Regions from separate parts of the Rhodococcus sp. 4CII genome, predicted to be linked through region 1. Evidence: riboswitches for the same ligand, from Rfam matches in the RefSeq annotation. Region 1 holds a riboswitch; the other holds the start of a gene.
The links. A riboswitch is a leader RNA that binds a small molecule or an ion and turns the genes downstream of it on or off. The one in region 1 is predicted to bind glycine.

Region 1 (9,763 bases):
GTCAGATGCTTCATTTAATTGGCTGGTCCACTAGGTCACTGAACCAACAATCCAGATATCGCGGCTCTCGCCAGGAAGTAACGGTGGTTGCACATGTCCACGAAAACGATGGAGCGAACCGGTCCGCTGCAAGGCGTGGTCGTCATCGATCTGACCCGCGCACTCGCGGGCCCGCACGCGGCGATGATGCTCGGCGACCTCGGCGCGGAGGTCATCAAGGTGGAAACCCCGCACGGCGGCGACGACACCCGCGGCTGGGGACCGCCGTTCGTGGACCCGGCCTACGGCGAGCGGGAATCGACGTACTTCCTGTCCGCGAACCGGAACAAGAAGTCGATCACCCTCGACCTCAAGGCGGACGACGGACGCGGCACCCTCGAGTCCCTCGTCCGGCGCGCCGACGTCCTGATGGAGAACTTCCGCACCGGCGTGCTCGACCGCCTCGGCTTCACCACCGAGCGTCTCGCGGAGCTGAATCCCCGCCTGGTGATCCTGTCCATCAGTGGATTCGGACACGACGGACCCGAGGGGGGACGCGCGGGCTACGACCAGATCGCCCAGGGCGAGGCCGGGCTGATGTCGCTGACCGGACCGAATCCCGACGACGTCCAGCGCGTCGGCGTCCCCATCGCGGATCTGCTCGCCGGCATGTACGGGGCCTTCGGCGTCGTCGCGGCCCTGCAGGAACGCGAACGCACCGGCCGGGGCCGCGTGGTGCGCACGTCGTTGCTGGCCAGCGTCGTCGGCGTGCACGCCTTCCAGGGCACCAAGTGGACCGTTGCCGGCGAGGTCGGCGAGGCCCAGGGCAACCACCATCCGTCCATCTCCCCGTACGGCCTGTTCCGCACCGCCGACGGCGCCGTGCAGATCTCGGTCGGCAGCGAGGGACTGTGGAAGCGGTTCTGCGCCGGCTTCGACCTCGACCCCGACGCCCCCGGAATGGCCACCAACCCCGAACGCGTCGAAAACCACAAGCAGGTCCTGGAAATGGTCGAGGACGCGTTCGGCGCATACACCAGCGACGAACTTCTCATCGAACTCGACCGGATCGGGGTGCCCGCCGGGCGGGTCCGGACCATCTCCGAGGTCTACGAATGGGAGCAGACGAAGTCGCAGAGGCTGCTGATCGACGTCGACCACCGCACGCTCGGCACCATCACCCTGCCCGGGCCGCCGCTCCGGTTCTTCGACTCGGACGGCACCGAAGTCACCGAGACCCGGCACACCGCACCCCCGGTCCTCGGCGCGGACACCGACACCGTGATGTCGTGGCTGAAGGAATGCAGCTGATGGCACGCCTGACAGCGCCCGAACTGCTCGACCTCGTCGCCGACACCGGAACCTGGGAGTCGTGGGACACCGCCCCTATCCCCGTCGCTGCGGATTCCGAGTACGCCGACGAACTGCTGCGCGCACAGCAGAAGACCGGACTGGACGAGGCGGTTCTGACCGGGGCTGCCACCATCCGCGGCCGCCGCACCGCAATCCTGATCTGTGAGTTCGGCTTTCTCGGCGGCTCCATCGGGGTGGCCGCGGGCGAGCGCTTGGTCGCCGCGATACGCCGCGCCACCCGCGATGGGCTTCCGCTCCTAGCCCTCCCCACGTCGGGCGGGACGAGGATGCAGGAAGGGACCACCGCATTCCTGCAGATGGTCAAGATCACGGCGGCGGTGATCCGGCACAAGGAAGCGCACCTGCCCTACCTCGTCTATCTCCGGAATCCCACGACCGGCGGCGTATTCGCGTCCTGGGGCTCCCTCGGCCACGTCACGATCGCCGAGCCCGGAGCGCTCGTCGGATTCCTCGGACCGCGGGTGTTCGAGGCGCTGTACGACTCGCCGTTCCCGGCCGATGTCCAGACCGCCGAGAATCTCCACGCCCACGGACTCATCGACGCGGTGCGGCCGCCGGACCAGCTCGCCGAGATCGTCGACCGCGCGCTGCGCATCATCACCTCCGGCCGTAATGGCCGGCCGTCGCTCGCCGACGCGCCCGTGCGCGAGACCCTGCCGGACGTCCCTGCGTGGGAGTCGGTGGTCGCCTCGCGCCGCGAGGACCGCCCCGGGGTGCGCGACGTGATGTTCCACTCCGCCTCGGATGTGCTGCCGCTCAACGGAACCGGTCAGGGTGAGAACGACCCCGGCCTCATCCTCGCCCTCGTCCGGTTCGGTGACATGCCGTGCGTTCTGCTCGGCCAGGACCGTCGCGGACAGACCACCCGGTCGCCGCTCGGCCCCGGTGCACTGCGCGAAGCGCGGCGGGGAATGCGGCTGGCGGCCGAATTGAACCTGCCTCTGGTGACGGTCATCGACACCGCGGGGGCGGCGTTGTCGAAGGAAGCCGAGGAAGGCGGGCTGGCCGGGGAGATCGCACGCTGCATCGCGGACATGGTCTCCCTAGACGTTCCCACGATCTCCCTGCTGCTCGGGCAGGGCACCGGCGGCGGCGCGCTCGCGTTGATCCCGGCCGACCGGGTGCTCGCGGCCCGGCACGGCTGGTTGTCGCCGCTGCCGCCCGAAGGGGCGAGCGCAATTCTGCACCACGACATCGCGCATGCTCCGGACATGGCTGCCCGGCAGGGGATCCGGTCGTCCGACCTCCTCGCGAGCGGCATCGTCGACGAGGTTATTCCCGAATACCCCGACGCGGCAGAAGAATCCGCGGCATTCTGCACGCGCGTCGGGGCGGTACTCCACCGCGAGTTGTCGCTGCTCGACGCGGCGGACACCACCCAGCGACTCTCCGAACGTGCGGAGCGATTCGACCGGATCGGTCTATTGCAACCTGCACCTGCATGACCACGGTGCCGGGATCCCGATCGGATTCCCGGCACCGTGCGCTTACTCGTGGTGCGTTGCGGCGATCTCCGCCCGGAATGCCGCTTCTCGGGCCTGGTGCCCGGGGCGGCGCCGGAGGATCGACCATGCCACGCCGAGGATCGCGAACCACACCGGAGTCACCAGCAGCGCATGCAGGGTGTCGTCCTTCTGGGTGAGCGCCCAGATCAGGAATCCGAAGAAGGCGAGCACGACATAACACATCACGACGCCGCCGGGCATCTTGAACGTCGATGCCGCGTGCAGATGCGGACGACGCTTGCGGTACACCACGTAGCTGATCAAAATGATCGACCAGACGAACATGAAGAGCAGCGCGGAGATCGTCGTGACCAGGGTGAACGCGGCGATGATCGAGTTTCCGGCCGCGACCATCGCGACGCCGGCCAGAAGGAAGACACCCGACAGCATCAGGGCATTCGCCGGGACGTGACGCCGGGTCAGTGTGCCGAACCGCGTCGGGGCGTCACCCTCCTGCGCCAGGCCGTAGACCATCCGCGAGGTGGAGTAGATACCGGAATTCGCGGACGATGCGGCGGACGTCAGCACCACGAAGTTGATGACGGAGGCGGCGATGCCCAGACCCGCCAGGGTGAACATGGTGACGAACGGACTCTTGTCCGGGAGGATGTCACGCCACGGCGTGACGGAGACGATGACGACGAGTGCCACCACGTAGAACAACATGACGCGCACGGGGATGGAGTTGATCGCGCGGGGAAGATTCTTCTCCGGATCCTTGGCCTCCGCCGCTGTCGTGCCGACGAGTTCGATACCGACGAAGGCGAACGTCGCGATCTGGAACCCGGCAACGAAACCCATGGGGCCGGTGGGGAAGAGACCGCCGTCGTTCCACAGGTTCGAGAAACCGGCGACGGCACCGTCGGGCGAGGTGAAGTGGGTGAAGATCATCACGAGTCCGACGACGATCAGGCCGCCGATAGCGAGGATCTTGATCAGGGCGAACCAGAACTCGGTTTCACCGAAAGCCTTGACCGTGGGCAGGTTCAGCGCGATCAACAGTACGACCGCGCCGAGGGCGGGAATCCACAGCGGGAGATCGTGCCACCAGTACGTGACATAGCCGGCGATGGCGATGATGTCGGCGATGCCGGTGACGATCCAGCAGAACCAGTACGTCCATCCAGTGAAGAATCCCGCCCACGGCCCGAGCAGGTCCCCGGCGAAATCGGAGAAGGATTTGTAGCTCAGATTCGAGAGCAGAATCTCGCCCATCGCCCGCATCACGAAGAACAGCATGAAGCCGATGATCATGTAGACGAAGATGACGGACGGGCCGGCGAGTGAAATCGTCTTACCCGAGCCCATGAAGAGCCCGGTGCCGATGGCGCCGCCGATGGCGATCAGCTGGATGTGGCGATCGGACAGCTGGCGCGACAGATGCGCGCCTCCCGAATCACTGTCCTGTGGAGACGGGCTCGGGTCGGGAGGCGAGGCGACGGAGGCACGGGTCGGATTCGTTCGTTCGGACAAAGGAACTCCGTGTGGTCGTTGACGCGCAAGGCACGCCACGGTGGGTGGGCTGCCTCCCCGCTCTGTCATCGACCTGAGAGTTTCCGCGAGTGACGACCCGCTTGCCCCATCGGTGAGCCGACCCGGAATTGCAGTCGACCGCTTTCCAGAGGTGCCGTGCCGCGGCGGTACAGGTGCCTGAGAGTTTCCCGGGGAGGATTTGCTCCTTCGGCGCCCGCTGATCCAGATGGTGGAGGGCGGAACTCTCCCGCCGCGGCTCAGTGGCTTCTTCCGTTATGTGATCTGCCTCATACCATACCGTGAATAGCGTTCTGCCTCAATAGATATGAGTCAGCATTCGACGAGATTCACCGACACGTTCACGGCGAGACCCCCGGTGGAGGTCTCCTTGTACTTCGAACTCATGTCGGCGCCGGTGGCCCGCATCGTCTCGATCACCTGATCCAGGCTCACCCGGTGGGTTCCGTCGCCGCGCAGGGCCATCCGGGCGGCGTTGATCGCCTTACCCGCCGAGATGGCGTTGCGTTCGATGCACGGGATCTGCACCAGACCCCCGATGGGATCACACGTCAGACCCAGACTGTGTTCCATCGCGATCTCCGCCGAGTTCTCCACCTGTTCCGGGGTTCCGCCGAGGATCTCGGCGAGACCGGCGGCAGCCATCGACGCGGCGGACCCCACCTCACCCTGGCAGCCCACCTCGGCCCCGGAGATCGACGCCCGCTCCTTGTACAAGGATCCGACCGCACCCGCCGCCAGCAGGAAGCGCACCGCCGTGTCGTCCGGATCGGACCTTCCGGCGGGGGTGTAGTGCACCGCGTAGTGCAACACCGCCGGGATGATGCCGGCGGCGCCGTTGGTGGGGGCGGTGACGATCCTGCCGCCGGACGCGTTCTCCTCGTTGACGGCGAGAGCCACCAGGTTCACCCAGTCCTCCGCGAACGCGGGATCACGTTCGGGGTCTTCCACATTCAGCCGCTCGTACCAACCGCGGGCGCGCCGCCGCACCCGAAGGCTTCCGGGCAGGTACCCGTCCCGGCTGATGCCGCGTCGCTGGCACTCGACCATCACGTCGCGAATGTGCAGTAGCCGCGCCCGGACCTCCGACTCGGGGCGGAGAGCCCGTTCGTGTTCGAGCATGACCTCGCTGATCGTGAGACCGTAGTGCTCGGTGAGGTCCAGCAACTCGCGCGCCGACCCGAACGAGAGGGTGTTCGCGACGGCGCTGACGGACACCTCCGGTTCGTCGCCGGTGACGACGAACCCGCCGCCGATCGAATAGTACGTCTGCGCACGGAGTTCGCGGCCGCCCGCACCGATTGCGGTGAGGGTCATGGCGTTCGGGTGGAAGTCGAGGACGGTCAACGGATGCAGCACCATCTCGTCCTCCGCGAGCGCAATGTCCACCACGCCGCCGAGACGGATACGCCGACTCGCCCGCACCGCCTCCAGCCGCGCCTCCATCTCCTCGGTGGCGATGGTCTCCGGTCGGTACCCCTCGAGACCGAGGAGAATGGCGGACATGGTGCCGTGGCCCGCGCCGGTGGCCGCGAGCGATCCGTACAGATCGACGCGGACACCGGCGACGTCGTTGAGAACGCCGAGCGCGCCGAGGTCGGCGACGAACGTGCCCGCCGCCCGCATCGGCCCGACCGTGTGCGAACTGGACGGGCCGATACCGACCGAGAACAGGTCGAACACACTGATGGTCACGAGGTGAGATCCTTCCTGAGCATCGCAGCGAGTACCGCAGCGCAGCGAGGAACGCAGTGAGGAGCGGAGGGACGGATCGCGCCGGGAAACCTGTTCATTACAGTCCCGGGTAGAGCGGATATTTGTCCGCGAGGACGCGGACCTGAGCTGCCAGTCCGGTCGTGTCCGCGTCGGCGGGGGCGACGAGGGCCTGGGCGATCAGGTCGGCGACCGTCACGAAATCGTCCCGGCCGAAGCCGCGCGCGGCCAGTGCCGGTGTGCCGATCCGCAGTCCGGACGTCACCATCGGCGGCCGAGGATCGAACGGAACGGCGTTGCGGTTGACGGTGATTCCGATCGCGTCGAGCCGGTCCTCGGCCTGCTGTCCGTCGATGTCGGCATCCCGCAGATCGACGAGAACGAGGTGAACGTCCGTGCCACCGGTGAGGACACTGATTCCGGCTTCCTTGACGTCGGGGCGGCTGAGGCGCTCGGCGAGTACCTTGGCCCCGTCGAGGCAGCGTTCCTGGCGTTCCGCGAAATCGGGTTCGGCGGCCATCTTGAATGCCGTTGCCTTACCGGCGATCACGTGCTCGAGCGGTCCGCCCTGCTGGCCGGGGAAGACTGCGGAGTTGATCTTCTTCGCGATGGCCGCGTCGTTGGTCAGGATGATCCCGCCGCGGGGGCCGCCGAGGGTCTTGTGCGTCGTCGACGTGACGACGTGCGCGTGCGGTACCGGGGACGGGTGAAATCCGGTGGCGACCAGTCCGGCGAAGTGGGCCATGTCGACCATCAGGTAGGCGCCGACCTCGTCCGCGATTTCCCGGAACCGGGCGAAGTCCAACTGCCGCGGGTAGGCCGACCAGCCGGCGATGATCAGCTGCGGTCGGTGTTCGCGGGCTGCCTTCGCGACCTCGTCCATGTCGATCAGGTAGTCCTTCTCGGACACCCCGTACGCGGCCACGTTGTAGAGCTTGCCGGAGAAGTTCAGGCGCATGCCGTGGGTGAGGTGACCGCCGTCGGCGAGGGAGAGACCGAGGATCGTGTCACCGGGTTTGATCAGCGCGTGCATCACCGACGCGTTCGCGGTGGCCCCGGAATGCGGCTGCACGTTGGCGTATTCGGCGGCGAAGAGCGCCTTGACGCGGTCGATGGCGAGCTGCTCGATCGAGTCGACGTGCTCGCATCCGCCGTAGTAGCGGCGTCCGGGGTACCCCTCGGCGTACTTGTTGGTCAGCACGGAACCCTGCGCCTGCATGACCGCGAGCGGCGCGTGGTTCTCCGACGCGATCATCTCGAGGCCGGTGCGCTGCCGCTCGAGTTCCTTGCCGATGAGTGCGGCCACATCGGGATCGAAATCCGCGAGGTCGCGGTTCAGGACGCTCATGCGTTCGCCCCGTTCTTCTCGGCATACTCGGCGGCGGTGAGAAGCTCTCCGGCATCGGACGGCTGGACGGCGAACAGCCAGCCTTCCCCGTACGGGTCGGAGGTGACCAGGCCGGGATCGTCGACGGCGGCGGAGTTGATCAGGGTCACCCGACCGCTGACCGGCGGATACAGCTCGGAGACGGTCTTGGTCGATTCGACCTCGCCGCACGCTTCGCCGGCGACGATGGTGGCGCCGACCTCCGGCAGATCGACGAAGACGAGTTCGCCGAGCGAGTTGACGGCGACGGAGGTGATGCCGACGCGGACGGGTTCGTCGGGGAGGGCGGCGCCCGGCGCGATCAGGACCCACTCGTGGTCGTCGGTGTAGCTACGGTCGTCGGGGAAAGCTGCTGAAGACATGGGTGCACCTTTTTCGGGGCCGAAGGGAGTGGGACGGTTCAGGAACGGCGATAGAACGGCGACGGGGTGACCACGAACGGTTCCTTCTTGCCACGAATGTCGACGGTCAGTTCGGTGCCGGGTTCGCGGAGCGCGACGTCGACGAACGCCAGCGCGATCGGATGCCCGAGCGTCGGCGACAGGGCGCCGGACGTGATCGTGCCGACCGCGCTGCCACCGGACGCGTCATGGACGGTGTAGTCGGCGCGGGCGGCGCGGCGACCGGTGCCCGCGAGGCCGACGAGTACTCGCTGAGGAGCCTGCTCGGACAGCGTCTGCAGCGCCTCCCGACCGACGAACTCCTTGTTCAGCCGGACCACCTTGCCGAGACCGGCCTCGTACGGGTTCGTGCCGAGGGTCAGCTCGTGCCCGTAGAGCGCCATGCCCGCCTCGAGCCGCAGGGTGTCGCGGCAGGCGAGACCGGCGGGGACGCCGTCGCGGGCCGTCGTGGCATCCAGGAGCGCGCGCCACAACTGCACGGCCTGCTCGTTCGGCACGTACAGCTCGAATCCGTCCTCGCCGGTGTAGCCGGTGCGGGCCAGGAGGACGTCGATGTCCGCGACGACCGCCCGGGTGACCGCGTAGTACTTCAGCGCCGCGACGTCGGCAACCTGCCGGTCGGGGACGAGGGACTGCACGATGTCCTGCGCGGCCGGTCCCTGCACCGCGATCAGCGCGGTCTCGGCGGACTGGTCGTCGACCGTCGCCGAGAAACCCTCGGCGCGTGCGGCCAGCTCGCGGTACACGGCCGGGGCGTTCGCGGCGTTGGCGACCACGAGGAACTGTTCGTTGGCGAGACGGTAGACGACGAGGTCGTCGATCACACCACCGTCCGCGTTGCAGAGCAGCGAGTACTTGGCGCGGCCGACGCCGATCTTCGACAGCTCGCCGGCGAGCGCGTAGTCCAGCAGCGCACCGGATTCGGGTCCGGCGACGGCGATCTCACCCATGTGAGAGAGATCGAACAGTCCGGCAGTCTTGCGAACCGCATGGTGTTCGGCGAGTTCGCTGTCGTACTTCAGCGGCATCTGCCAGCCCGCGAAGTCGGTGAAGTGGGCGCCGAGCGAACCGTGCTCGCTCAGCAGCGGGGACGCGGACGTGGTGGTGAGGGTCATGCGAAGGCCTCCTCGGGGGTCTCGGCGATGGCCGGAGAATCGATGTCGGTGGTGTTCTCGAAGGCCTCGGGCGCGGGGCACGAGCACACGAGGTTGCGGTCGCCGTGCACGCCGTCGATGCGGCGAACCGGAGGCCAGTACTTGTTGCCGCGCAGCGACGCGACCGGGAAGGCGGCGAGGTGGCGCGGGTAGGGCAGATCCCAGGTGTCGGCGGTGACCTGCTCCGCGGTGTGCGGGGCCTGACGCAGCGGGCTGCGCTCGAGCGGCCACACGCCCTCGCCGACCAGATCGATTTCCCGGCGGATCGCGATCATCGCCTCGATGAAGCGGTCGAGTTCGGCCAGATCCTCGGATTCGGTCGGCTCGACCATCAGGGTGCCGTTGACCGGGAAAGACAGGGTGGGGGCGTGAAAACCGTAGTCGATCAACCGCTTTGCGACGTCCTCGGCGGTCACGCCGGTCGCCTTCGTGACCGGGCGCAGGTCCAGGATGCACTCGTGCGCCACCAGACCGGACGGCCCGGTGTACAGGACGGGGAAGTGCGCGTCGAGTGACTTCGCGACGTAGTTGGCGGACAGCACCGCGGTCTTGGTGGCCTCCGTCAGCCCGTCCGGGCCCATCAGCGCGATGTACGCCCAGGTGATCGGCAGGATTCCGGCAGACCCGTAGTTCGCCGCCGACACCGGGGTGCCGAGCTGGTCGCCGCCGAGCGGGTTGCCGGGCAGGAACGGGGCCAGGTGCTTGCGCACCGCGACCGGGCCGACGCCGGGCCCACCGCCGCCGTGCGGGATGCAGAAC
Region 2 (9,763 bases), 2.2 Mb from region 1:
GACGTCGTCTTCGTCCAGCTTCCGGCAGTCGACGAGGACGTGACGGCGGGCGAGTCGTTCGGCGAGGTGGAATCGACCAAGAGCGTCTCCGACATCTACGCCCCGCTGACGGCGAAAGTTGTTGCCGCCAACGCTGATCTGGACGGCAACCCGGAACTGGTGAACTCCGCCCCCTACGGGCAGGGGTGGCTGGTGGAACTCGCCGTCGACGACGAGGCGACCCTCGACGCGGCCCTCGGCGACATGCTGGACGCCGCCGGCTACGGCGAGATTGCGGCGGGCTGATTCCCGGGAACCCGCGAAACGGTAATCAAACCGCGGCGGACCGCGCCGACAGCCCGGAAAACCGGGTTGCCGGAGAAATCCGCTGTCGGAATACCGGTTCGTAATGTGCTGGCGGCCTGTCTCACTACACGCACCGGCGCGCGCAGGGTACGGTCGAAGTGAACGCATGTGCCGTGTCGGGGCGCAGGTCCGTAGTTTGAATGTGATCGTGGGAGTTTGCACAGAAGTTAATGTGCACGGGAACCGAATTATGTAGTACCGAGTGGCATTGCGTAGTCCAGCGAATATTGCTGGATGATCGAACTAGGAGGAGAAACGGTGAGCGAGAACGGCAACGACGCGGTCTATGGGGAGTCGCCGGCGGAAACCACGTCGGTCTTCCGCGCGGACTTTCTCAATGAGCTCGACAGCTCCTCGGCAACGCAGGCTCCGGAGGCCCCGGTGTCGGGTGTGGAGGGACTGCCCGCGGGCTCTGCTCTGCTCGTCGTCAAGCGCGGCCCGAACGCGGGGTCGCGCTTTCTGCTCGACCAGCCGACGACGTCGGCGGGACGGCACCCCGACAGCGACATCTTCCTCGACGACGTGACGGTCAGCCGTCGTCATGCGGAGTTCCGCCAGGAGGACGACGAGTTCCAGGTTGTCGACGTCGGCAGCCTCAACGGCACCTACGTCAACCGGGAGCCGGTCGATTCGGCTGTGCTGGCCAATGGTGACGAGGTCCAGATCGGGAAGTTCAGGCTGGTCTTCCTGACCGGCCCCCGGACCACGGCCGGTGGTTCGCAGATCGGTGAGACGTCAGCTGGTGCGGGTAGCCAATGACCGCGGTGCGGCAGCAGCAGGCGCAGTCGGGGATGTCGATCGGCTCGGTGCTGGATCGACTGCGCCCCGATTTTCCTGATGTGACGATCTCGAAGATCCGATTCCTCGAAGCCGAGGGTCTCATCAGCCCGCAGCGCACTCCCTCGGGGTATCGGCGTTTCTCGATCGCCGACTGTGAACGACTGCGTTACGTCCTTACCGCGCAGCGCGATCAGTATCTGCCGCTGAAGGTCATCAAGGAGCAACTCGAGGCCATCGACAGGGGTGTGGCCACGGTCGGCGCCGGCGATTCGTCGCCGCGCCGGCCGCGGACGCTCACCGTGGCGCCCGGCGAGGTGTCGCCGGAGGAGTTCCTCACCGACCGCGAGGTGCGGATCAGCCGCGACGACCTGATCGCGCGGGCCGGGATCGACGAGAAGTTCCTCGGCGAACTGACCCGTGGGGGACTGGTCGTTCCCGGACCGGCGGGGTTCTTCGACGAGGACGCAGTGACACTGGCGCGCACCGCGAGGGCCATGTCCGAGTTCGGGCTCGAGGTGCGGCATCTGCGTGCGTTCAAACTGGCGGCCGACCGTGAGGCCGGGTTGGTCGCGCAGATCGCCGGGCCGGTGGCCAAGGGCCGCGACGCCGGTGCGCGGGATCGCGCCGAGGAGATGGTGCGCGAACTCGCCGCGTTGTCCCTCACGTTGCACACGTGCCTGGTGAAGTCGGCAGTCCGGGGTGCGCTCGATCGGTAAGTGAGTTCGCCCACCGAGAACACTTCCCAACGACGCTGCGCTCGAACGGCTGTACGGTCGAAGAGCAGACACGAATCGAATAGAATCCTGGTACGGCATTGTGTGCCGCGGACGGACCATTGCAGGGTGGAGGCAGACGCGATGAGCGAAATGCACGTGATCGGAGTTCGTGTCGAGCAGCCCCAAAGTCAGCCTGTTCTGCTGTTGCGTGAAACCGACGGCGAGCGGTACCTCCCCATCTGGATCGGTCAGACCGAGGCCACCGCGATCGCGCTCGAACAGCAGGGGGTCGAGCCGGCGCGCCCGCTGACCCACGACCTGATCAAGAACCTGATCGAAGCTTTCGGACGCACTCTGAAAGAGGTTCGCATCGTGGACCTCCGCGAGGGCACGTTCTATGCCGACCTCGTGTTCGACCAGAACACCCGGGTCTCTGCCCGGCCGTCCGATTCCATCGCCATCGCACTCCGGATCGGGGTGCCGATCTTCGCGGAAGAAGCGGTGCTCACCGAGGCCGGTCTGGTCATGCCGGACGAGCGCGAAGACGAGGTCGAGAAGTTCAAGGAATTCCTCGAGTCCGTGTCGCCGGACGATTTCAAGGCCACTGACGGCTAGCTTGCACCCTGCGGATGAGCCTCGGCGCGCAGTATCGGTTGAGGTTCTTCCGGCGCGTTGCGTTGACCCGGTCTCCTCGGAGTCATAGCGTTCAGTGCAGTGATTTTCTGCCCTGCAGATTGCATCGGGCGTACGCTGAGTAGGTTCAGGGTACGGACTTGCTCGATGTCACTGGTGGCGTTCACGCCGCCCGATGTGCCGCGGTTCGTCGCGGACACTGGCGACGCGCGTCACAGGCGCACTGATCGTCGGGTTCAGTGCAACATGCGAGAGGGAGTAGTCAGTGGGAGATCGGCCGCAGGAGAATGCGCTGAATCTTGCGCCCGGCGACGTCGTTGCCGAGCCCGAGTTCAGCTCCGAAGAGATCCAGCCGGGCCTCTTCCCGGACGATTCCGTGCCCGACGACCTCGTCGGATACCGCGTCCCCATCGCCTGCCAGATCGCGGGAATCACGTACCGCCAGCTCGATTACTGGGCGCGCACATCCCTCGTGGTGCCGTCCATTCGTGGCGCCGCGGGTTCGGGAAGCCAGCGGCTGTACTCGTTCAAAGACATCCTCGTCCTCAAGATCGTCAAGCGTCTGCTCGACACCGGAATATCCTTGCAGAACATTCGCGTGGCCGTCGACCACCTCCGGAAGCGCGGAGTGCGGGACTTGGCGAAGATCACACTCTTCTCGGACGGGACCACTGTCTACGAGTGCACGTCCGCCGAAGAGGTCGTCGATCTGCTGCAGGGCGGGCAGGGCGTGTTCGGCATCGCGGTCAGCGGTGCGATGCGCGAACTGACCGGCACCATCGCCGATTTCCCGGCCGAGCGGGCCGACGGCGGCGACAGTGAGCAGAGCCCGGAGGACGAACTGGCGTCGCGGCGCAAGAACCGCGTGAGCCGCAAGACGGGGTAGGTTCCATCCATCCGAGCGGGACGCTGCCTGCGCCGCCATCCGCAGCGGTGACATAGACTGGCGGTGCGTCGACGCCGTGCGGGAGAGTTCCGGGCACTGCATGCACAGAAACAGTGTGTGCGGGAGTTCGGGCGCCGAAGGAGCAACACCTCCCCGTCAATCTCTCAGGCAGACAGGACCGTGCGGGCTCCGACGTCTCTGGAAAGCGGTGGGAGCACCCACCCGCCCACGGGGAAAGGGCCGTCGTCGCATGCGAACGACGGTACCGAATCTCTCAGGCGCTCGACGAGAGCAGGCGACAGAGGGGGAGGGACGTTCCGCCGACGCGGGGCGTGTCCTGATCCTCCGAACTGCTTGGGAGTTGTCGTGATCGACGCTGGAAGCCGTACATTCGCCGATCGTCATGTCGGCCCGAACGCTGCGGAACTCGCGCACATTCTCGAACTGGTCGGAGCCGAATCGCTCGACGATCTCGCAGCGAAGGCCGTCCCTGCCGTCATCCTGGACGGCGTCACCGATGGCATCGCCGACGGTCTCGACGCCTTGCCCGCGCCGGTCTCCGAGCACGAAGCGCTCGCCGAACTGTCTGCGCTCGCCGCCCAGAACACCGTGGCGACGTCGATGATCGGTCTCGGCTACTACGACACCCTCACCCCGCCGGTCCTGATCAGGAACATCATCGAGAACCCGGCCTGGTACACCGCCTACACGCCGTACCAGCCCGAGATCAGCCAGGGCCGACTCGAAGCCCTCCTCAACTTCCAGACGATGGTCGCCGACCTGACCGGCATGGAGGTCGCCAACTCGTCGATGCTCGACGAGGCCACCGCCGCAGCCGAGGCGATGACGTTGCTGCGCCGCGCGAGCAAGAGCAAGTCACCGCGCTTCGTGGTCGACGCGGACCTGTTCCCGCAGACCCTCGCCGTCGTCGAGACCCGGGCGGAGCCGCTCGGCATCGAGATCGTCGTAACCGACCTGGCTGCCGGACTGCCAGATGGCGACTTCTTCGGCGTTCTCGGACAGATGCCCGGTGCGTCCGGCCGCATCGTCGACTACACCGACGTGATCGCCGCCGCCCACGAGCGCGGCGCGCTGGTCGCCGTCGGTGCCGACCTGCTGTCGCTCACCCTCCTCACCCCGCCCGGCGAGATCGGTGCGGACGCCTGCTTCGGCACCACCCAGCGTTTCGGTGTCCCGATGGGCTTCGGCGGCCCGCACGCCGGCTACCTCGCCGTACACACCAAGCACGCGCGGCAGCTCCCCGGCCGTCTGGTGGGCGTCTCCGTCGACGCGGACGGAGACAAGGCCTACCGGCTGGCGCTGCAGACGCGCGAGCAGCACATCCGCCGCGAGAAGGCCACGTCGAACATCTGCACCGCTCAGGTGCTGCTGGCGATTCTCGCGGCCATGTACGCCAGCTACCACGGCGCCGAGGGGCTGAAGGCGATCGCGCTGCGCGTCGCGAACACGGCACACTCCCTGGCTGCCGCACTCCGCAAGACCGGGGCCCGGGTCGTCCACGAGCACTTCTTCGACACGATTCTCGTGCGGGTCGACGGCCGCGCGTCGGATGTCGTGGCGCAGGCGAAGGCCGCCGGCATCAACCTGCGGCTCGTCGACGCCGATCACGTCGCCGTTGCGTGCGACGAGGCCACCACCGCGGAGGACGTGGCCCACGTGCTGGCGGCGTTCGGCGGCGACGGCGCCGTGGCCGCGGCCACGGGCACGGCGGTCCCGGACGCGCAGCTCCGCGGATCCGACTACCTCCAGCACGAGGCATTCACGCGCTACCGGACCGAGACGGCCATGCTGCGCTACCTGCGGGCGTTGTCCGACAAGGACATTGCGCTCGACCGCAGCATGATCCCGCTCGGCTCGTGCACGATGAAGCTCAACGCCACCGCCGAGATGGAAGCGATCACCTGGCCCGCGTTCGCCGGACTGCACCCCTTCGCGCCGACCGGGGACACCCCGGGCATCCTCCGCATCATCAAGGACCTCGAGAACTGGCTCGTGGCCGTCACCGGGTACGACGCGGTGAGTCTGCAGCCGAACGCCGGAAGCCAGGGCGAGTACGCGGGACTGCTCGCGATCCGCAACTACCACCTCAGCCGGGGTGACGACCACCGCGACACCTGCCTCATCCCGTCGAGCGCCCACGGCACCAATGCCGCGTCCGCGGTCATGGCCGGGATGCGCGTCGAGGTCGTCGCCTGCCGCCCGAACGGTGACGTCGACCTGGACGATCTGCGGGCGAAGATCGCCGACCACGCCGAGCGCCTCGCGGCGATCATGATCACCTACCCGTCCACGCACGGTGTGTACGAGCACGAGATCGCCGACATCTGCGCCGCCGTCCACGACGCCGGCGGCCAGGTGTACGTCGACGGAGCCAACCTCAACGCCCTCGTCGGCCTGGCCCGACCGGGCCGGTTCGGCGGCGACGTCAGCCACCTCAATCTGCACAAGACGTTCTGCATCCCGCACGGCGGCGGCGGCCCCGGTGTCGGTCCCATCGGCGTGCGGTCCCACCTCACGCCGTTCCTGCCCGGACATCCGCTCGCACCCGAACTCGGCACCGCCGGGCCGATCTCCGCGGCCCCCTACGGCAGCGCGTCGATCCTTCCCATCACCTGGGCGTACATCCGGATGATGGGCGCCGTCGGACTGCGCCGCGCAAGCCTGACCGCCATCGCCTCGGCCAACTACATCGCGCGCCGCCTGGACGAGTACTTCCCCGTCCTCTACACCGGCGAGGGCGGAATGGTGGCGCACGAGTGCATCCTCGACCTCCGGCAGATCACCAAGGACACCGGTGTGACCGTGGACGACGTCGCAAAGCGCCTCGCCGACTACGGTTTCCACGCACCGACCATGAGCTTCCCGGTGGCGGGCACGCTGATGGTGGAGCCCACCGAGAGCGAGAACCTGGAAGAGATCGATGCCTTCTGCGAGGCGATGATCGCGATCCGCGCCGAGATCGATCGCGTGGGCGCGGGGGAATGGCCGGTGGACGACAACCCGCTGCGCGGGGCTCCGCACACGGCCGGCTGCCTGGCCGCGGAGTGGAACCACCCCTACACCCGGGAGACGGCCGTGTTCCCTCGCGGCAAGGCCCGGCCGAAGGTGTGGCCTGCGGTGCGGCGCATCGACGGCGCACACGGCGACCGCAACCTCGTGTGCTCCTGCCCGCCGATCTCCGCGTTCGAAGGCGCCTGATGCAGGGCGGCCCGTCCCGCTCCAGCGGGGCGGGCGCCGCCGAGGTCAGTCCTCTGGCACCAACTCGAGGATCGTGATCTCCGGCGGGGCGCCCACCCGCACGGGTGGACCCCACGCGCCCACCCCACGGGTCGTGTAGAGGACGGTGTTCCCGATCCGGTCGAGACCCGCCACCGACGGCTGCTGCAGCGGCACCAGATAGCGCAGCGGCCACATCTGCCCGCCGTGCGTGTGCCCCGACAACTGCAGGTCCACACCGAGATCCGACGCCTCCAGTGCCTGCCGTGGCTCGTGCGCAAGTAGCACGACGAACCTCGACGGATCGCGTCCGGCGAGCGCGGCGGGAAGGTCCGGCTCGTACGGGGCCGGCGACGAATAGTCGTGGATGCCCGCGATGTCGACGGTGGCGCCGCCGCGGGTGAGCGTCGCGTGTTCGTTGCGCAGCGTCCGGATGCCCAGACGATCCCACACATCCAGCCACCGGCCACCGTCGTCGGCGTAGAACTCGTGATTGCCGCTGACCCCGAACACCCCCAGCGGGGCGTCGAGGTCGCCGAGCGGTTGCAGGTCGGGCGACACCTTCGCGACGGTCCCGTCGACCAGATCGCCCGCAATCGCAACCAGATCCGGCTTCTCGGAGTTCACCAGATCGACGACACGGCGGGTGAAATCCACTCCCCGCGCCGGGCCGACGTGGAGGTCGGACACGAGCGCCACACGCACACCGTCGAATTCGGCGGGCAGGCGCCGCAGTGGCACCCGGACGCGCACGATCCGTGGTCGCGCAGCCTCCGACACCCCGTAAACGGCGGCGCCGACGGCACCCACCACGACGGCAGCGGTCGCGATGCGCAGGCCGCGTCGACGCGACAGATCGACCTGTTCGGTGTTCCCGGTACCGCGCAGGCGGGCGAACAGCCTGCTCAGCAAGGACACCAGGGCGACAACGAGCAGCCCGAGCACCAGATAGAACATCGCGCCGAGCCACACCCAGCCCACCCACCCCGGCGGACGCGCCCACCCCGGATCGAAGGCTTCGCCGCTGCCGACGCCGACGACGGCGAGAATCCACAGCACGACGAGCGTCAGGTCCACGACCCGCGACCACGGACGTCCCAACCCGGTGGCCCGGACGAGTCGCCGATGAAGCCACCACGTGACGAGTGCGAGGAAGACCGCGAAGACGAGAAGCCGCGTCACGACAGCAGCTTGCTGATCGCGGTCGGCAACGCCGCTCCGTCCGACGACGCGACTTTCTCCAGCGACCCACCGGTGCGATCGGCCAGCGCCTGCAACGTGTTGAGGTCGGGATTCTGGCCTATCGTCACGACGTCGATGCGCACCGGCTTGGACGAACTCGAGGCCGCGGCGATGGCGGACAGCAGGTCCGCGCGCGACACCGAATCGTCGTTGGCGCCGTCGGTGACGAGCAGAACCGAATTGGTGCGTCCTGCCGTGTACCCGTCGACGGCACTCTTGTAGGCGGCTTCGAGAGACGTGTACGTCGAGGACCCGGTGGCCGGTGTCGCCTTGGCCAGCCGCGCGTCGAGGGCCTGCCTGCGTGTGCCCTCGGTGAAACCGCCTGCGGAGAGGGGACCGGTGGCGACCACCGTCGTGTAGGGCCGCGAGCCGTCGAGCGCCGTGCTGTACTCCCACAGTCCGAGGTTCGAGGTGTCCGGAGACCGGTCGACGTGCGCCGCGAGCGCTGACGTCGTGTTCTCCAGGCGGGTCGACGACCCCTCGACCTGTCCCATCGAGCTGGACAGGTCGAGCAGGACGGTCGAGGTGCGTGCGGTGACCGGGTTCCGGATCACGCGCATCAGCTCGGTCGCCGCGGTGGCGTCGGCAGGGACCAGGATGGGACCGAGACCGGGAAAGGCCAGCGTGGTGTCGCCGGGGCGGGCCGATCCCTCGACCCGGAAACCGGCGTCGGCCAGGACCTGAGCCTGTTCGGGCTGTCGGACGAACTCCGCGAACTGCGCGGCGGCGCGGCTCTGCGTCTCGTCGACGGCGGGACCGGCCAGGACGGCCGCCGGGTGATCTGCCACAGGAGTCGGGCCCTTCGGGATGAATGCGGTGATGTCGGCTCCGGGTGCGTCGCGCAACGTCTGGTAGACCTGCTGCTCGGTGGCCGCGACGGTGTGGACGGCGGAGGTGGCGGGGTCACCCTGCTCCGCAAGTGCGGTGAGCGCATCACGCGTCGTGGCGGGTTTCGTCCCCGAGGTCGTCTCGTAGCCGAGCGCCAGACCGGTGAGTGCCGACGTCACCGGGACCGAACGTGCCTGCTCGTCCGTCACCGGACCAGTGGTGCTCCCCGTGACCGATGCAGTGACCGCTTCGACCGCCATCTCCGTGCTCTCGGCACCGGGCCCGACGGGAAGCGCCATGCCCAGGCTGCCCCAGCCGGACAACCCGAGAGACGCGAGGGAATCACGTCCCGTCTGCAGCGACGGCAGGTCTTTCCAGTCGATCGCCGCGGTCGCCGGTGCGCCGGCGAACGCCGTCCGGACCGCAAGCACCACCGGGCTGGTGGCGAGGGGACGCGCTTCGCCGCTGACGACTCCGGCCGCTGCCAGCTGCTTGACGGAATGCGAGCTGGAGGGAATCCACAGTGCGGGGCGTGGCCCGAGCGCCGCCGAGTCCCAGGCACCGTCGGGTCCTTTCGACAAGGCGTCGCGCACGGTGTCGGACGCGACGGGAGTGACGATCACCGACACGCACTGATCGCGGATCACCGGCGCCGTCGCCGTGTAGCGCTCGGCGAGAGACTGGATTTGGGGCGCGATGTCGGGATCCGCAGCCACCGCGAGTTCGGCCTCGCCCTCGACGCACGCACCCGCCGCAGCCACACCCTGATCGTTGATCCGGTCGCGCAGTTGAATCCAGCCGAACACCCCCAGCACGATCACGACGACGAGACCGAGCGCAATCAAAGGTCCCTTGCTGATACCCCTGGCGCGCGATTCGCCGCGATGTTGCCCCACGTGCTTTCCTGCTCCTGTCCGACGGGTTCGACGTTGACCCTCGCAGTGTAGTGATGCGCGAGATCGCCCCGAGAAAATCGGCCCCGCCACCAGGCAGGTGACGGGGCCGATCGTCGAGCGCGGAGGTCAGGCGTTGGCGGCTTTGTATTCGCGGCGGCGGCGGTGCAGGATCGGTTCGGTGTAGCCCGACGGTTGGTTGG

Region 2: linked by a shared signal. The riboswitch ahead of gcvP (aminomethyl-transferring glycine dehydrogenase) and the one ahead of cycA (D-serine/D-alanine/glycine transporter) in region 1 are both predicted to bind glycine.

What each region holds. Positions count from the first base shown of each region.
Region 1 is NZ_JACCFE010000002.1:4,500,120-4,509,882, forward strand. It holds gene H0B43_RS21550 (CaiB/BaiF CoA-transferase family protein) at 94-1,290, shown strand; gene H0B43_RS21555 (carboxyl transferase domain-containing protein) at 1,290-2,798, shown strand; gene cycA (D-serine/D-alanine/glycine transporter) at 2,841-4,331, opposite strand; glycine riboswitch at 4,487-4,591, opposite strand; gene H0B43_RS21565 (L-serine ammonia-lyase) at 4,662-6,044, opposite strand; gene glyA (serine hydroxymethyltransferase) at 6,142-7,410, opposite strand; gene gcvH (glycine cleavage system protein GcvH) at 7,407-7,811, opposite strand; gene gcvT (glycine cleavage system aminomethyltransferase GcvT) at 7,850-8,965, opposite strand; gene gcvP (aminomethyl-transferring glycine dehydrogenase) at 8,962-9,763, opposite strand, start outside.
Region 2 is NZ_JACCFE010000002.1:6,730,059-6,739,821, forward strand. It holds gene gcvH (glycine cleavage system protein GcvH) at 1-285, shown strand, start outside; gene garA (glycogen accumulation regulator GarA) at 604-1,104, shown strand; gene H0B43_RS32055 (MerR family transcriptional regulator) at 1,101-1,841, shown strand; gene H0B43_RS32060 (bifunctional nuclease family protein) at 1,983-2,456, shown strand; gene H0B43_RS32065 (MerR family transcriptional regulator) at 2,740-3,360, shown strand; glycine riboswitch at 3,430-3,551, shown strand; gene gcvP (aminomethyl-transferring glycine dehydrogenase) at 3,727-6,579, shown strand; gene H0B43_RS32075 (metallophosphoesterase) at 6,625-7,779, opposite strand; gene H0B43_RS32080 (substrate-binding domain-containing protein) at 7,776-9,563, opposite strand; gene H0B43_RS32085 (malate synthase G) at 9,690-9,763, opposite strand, start outside.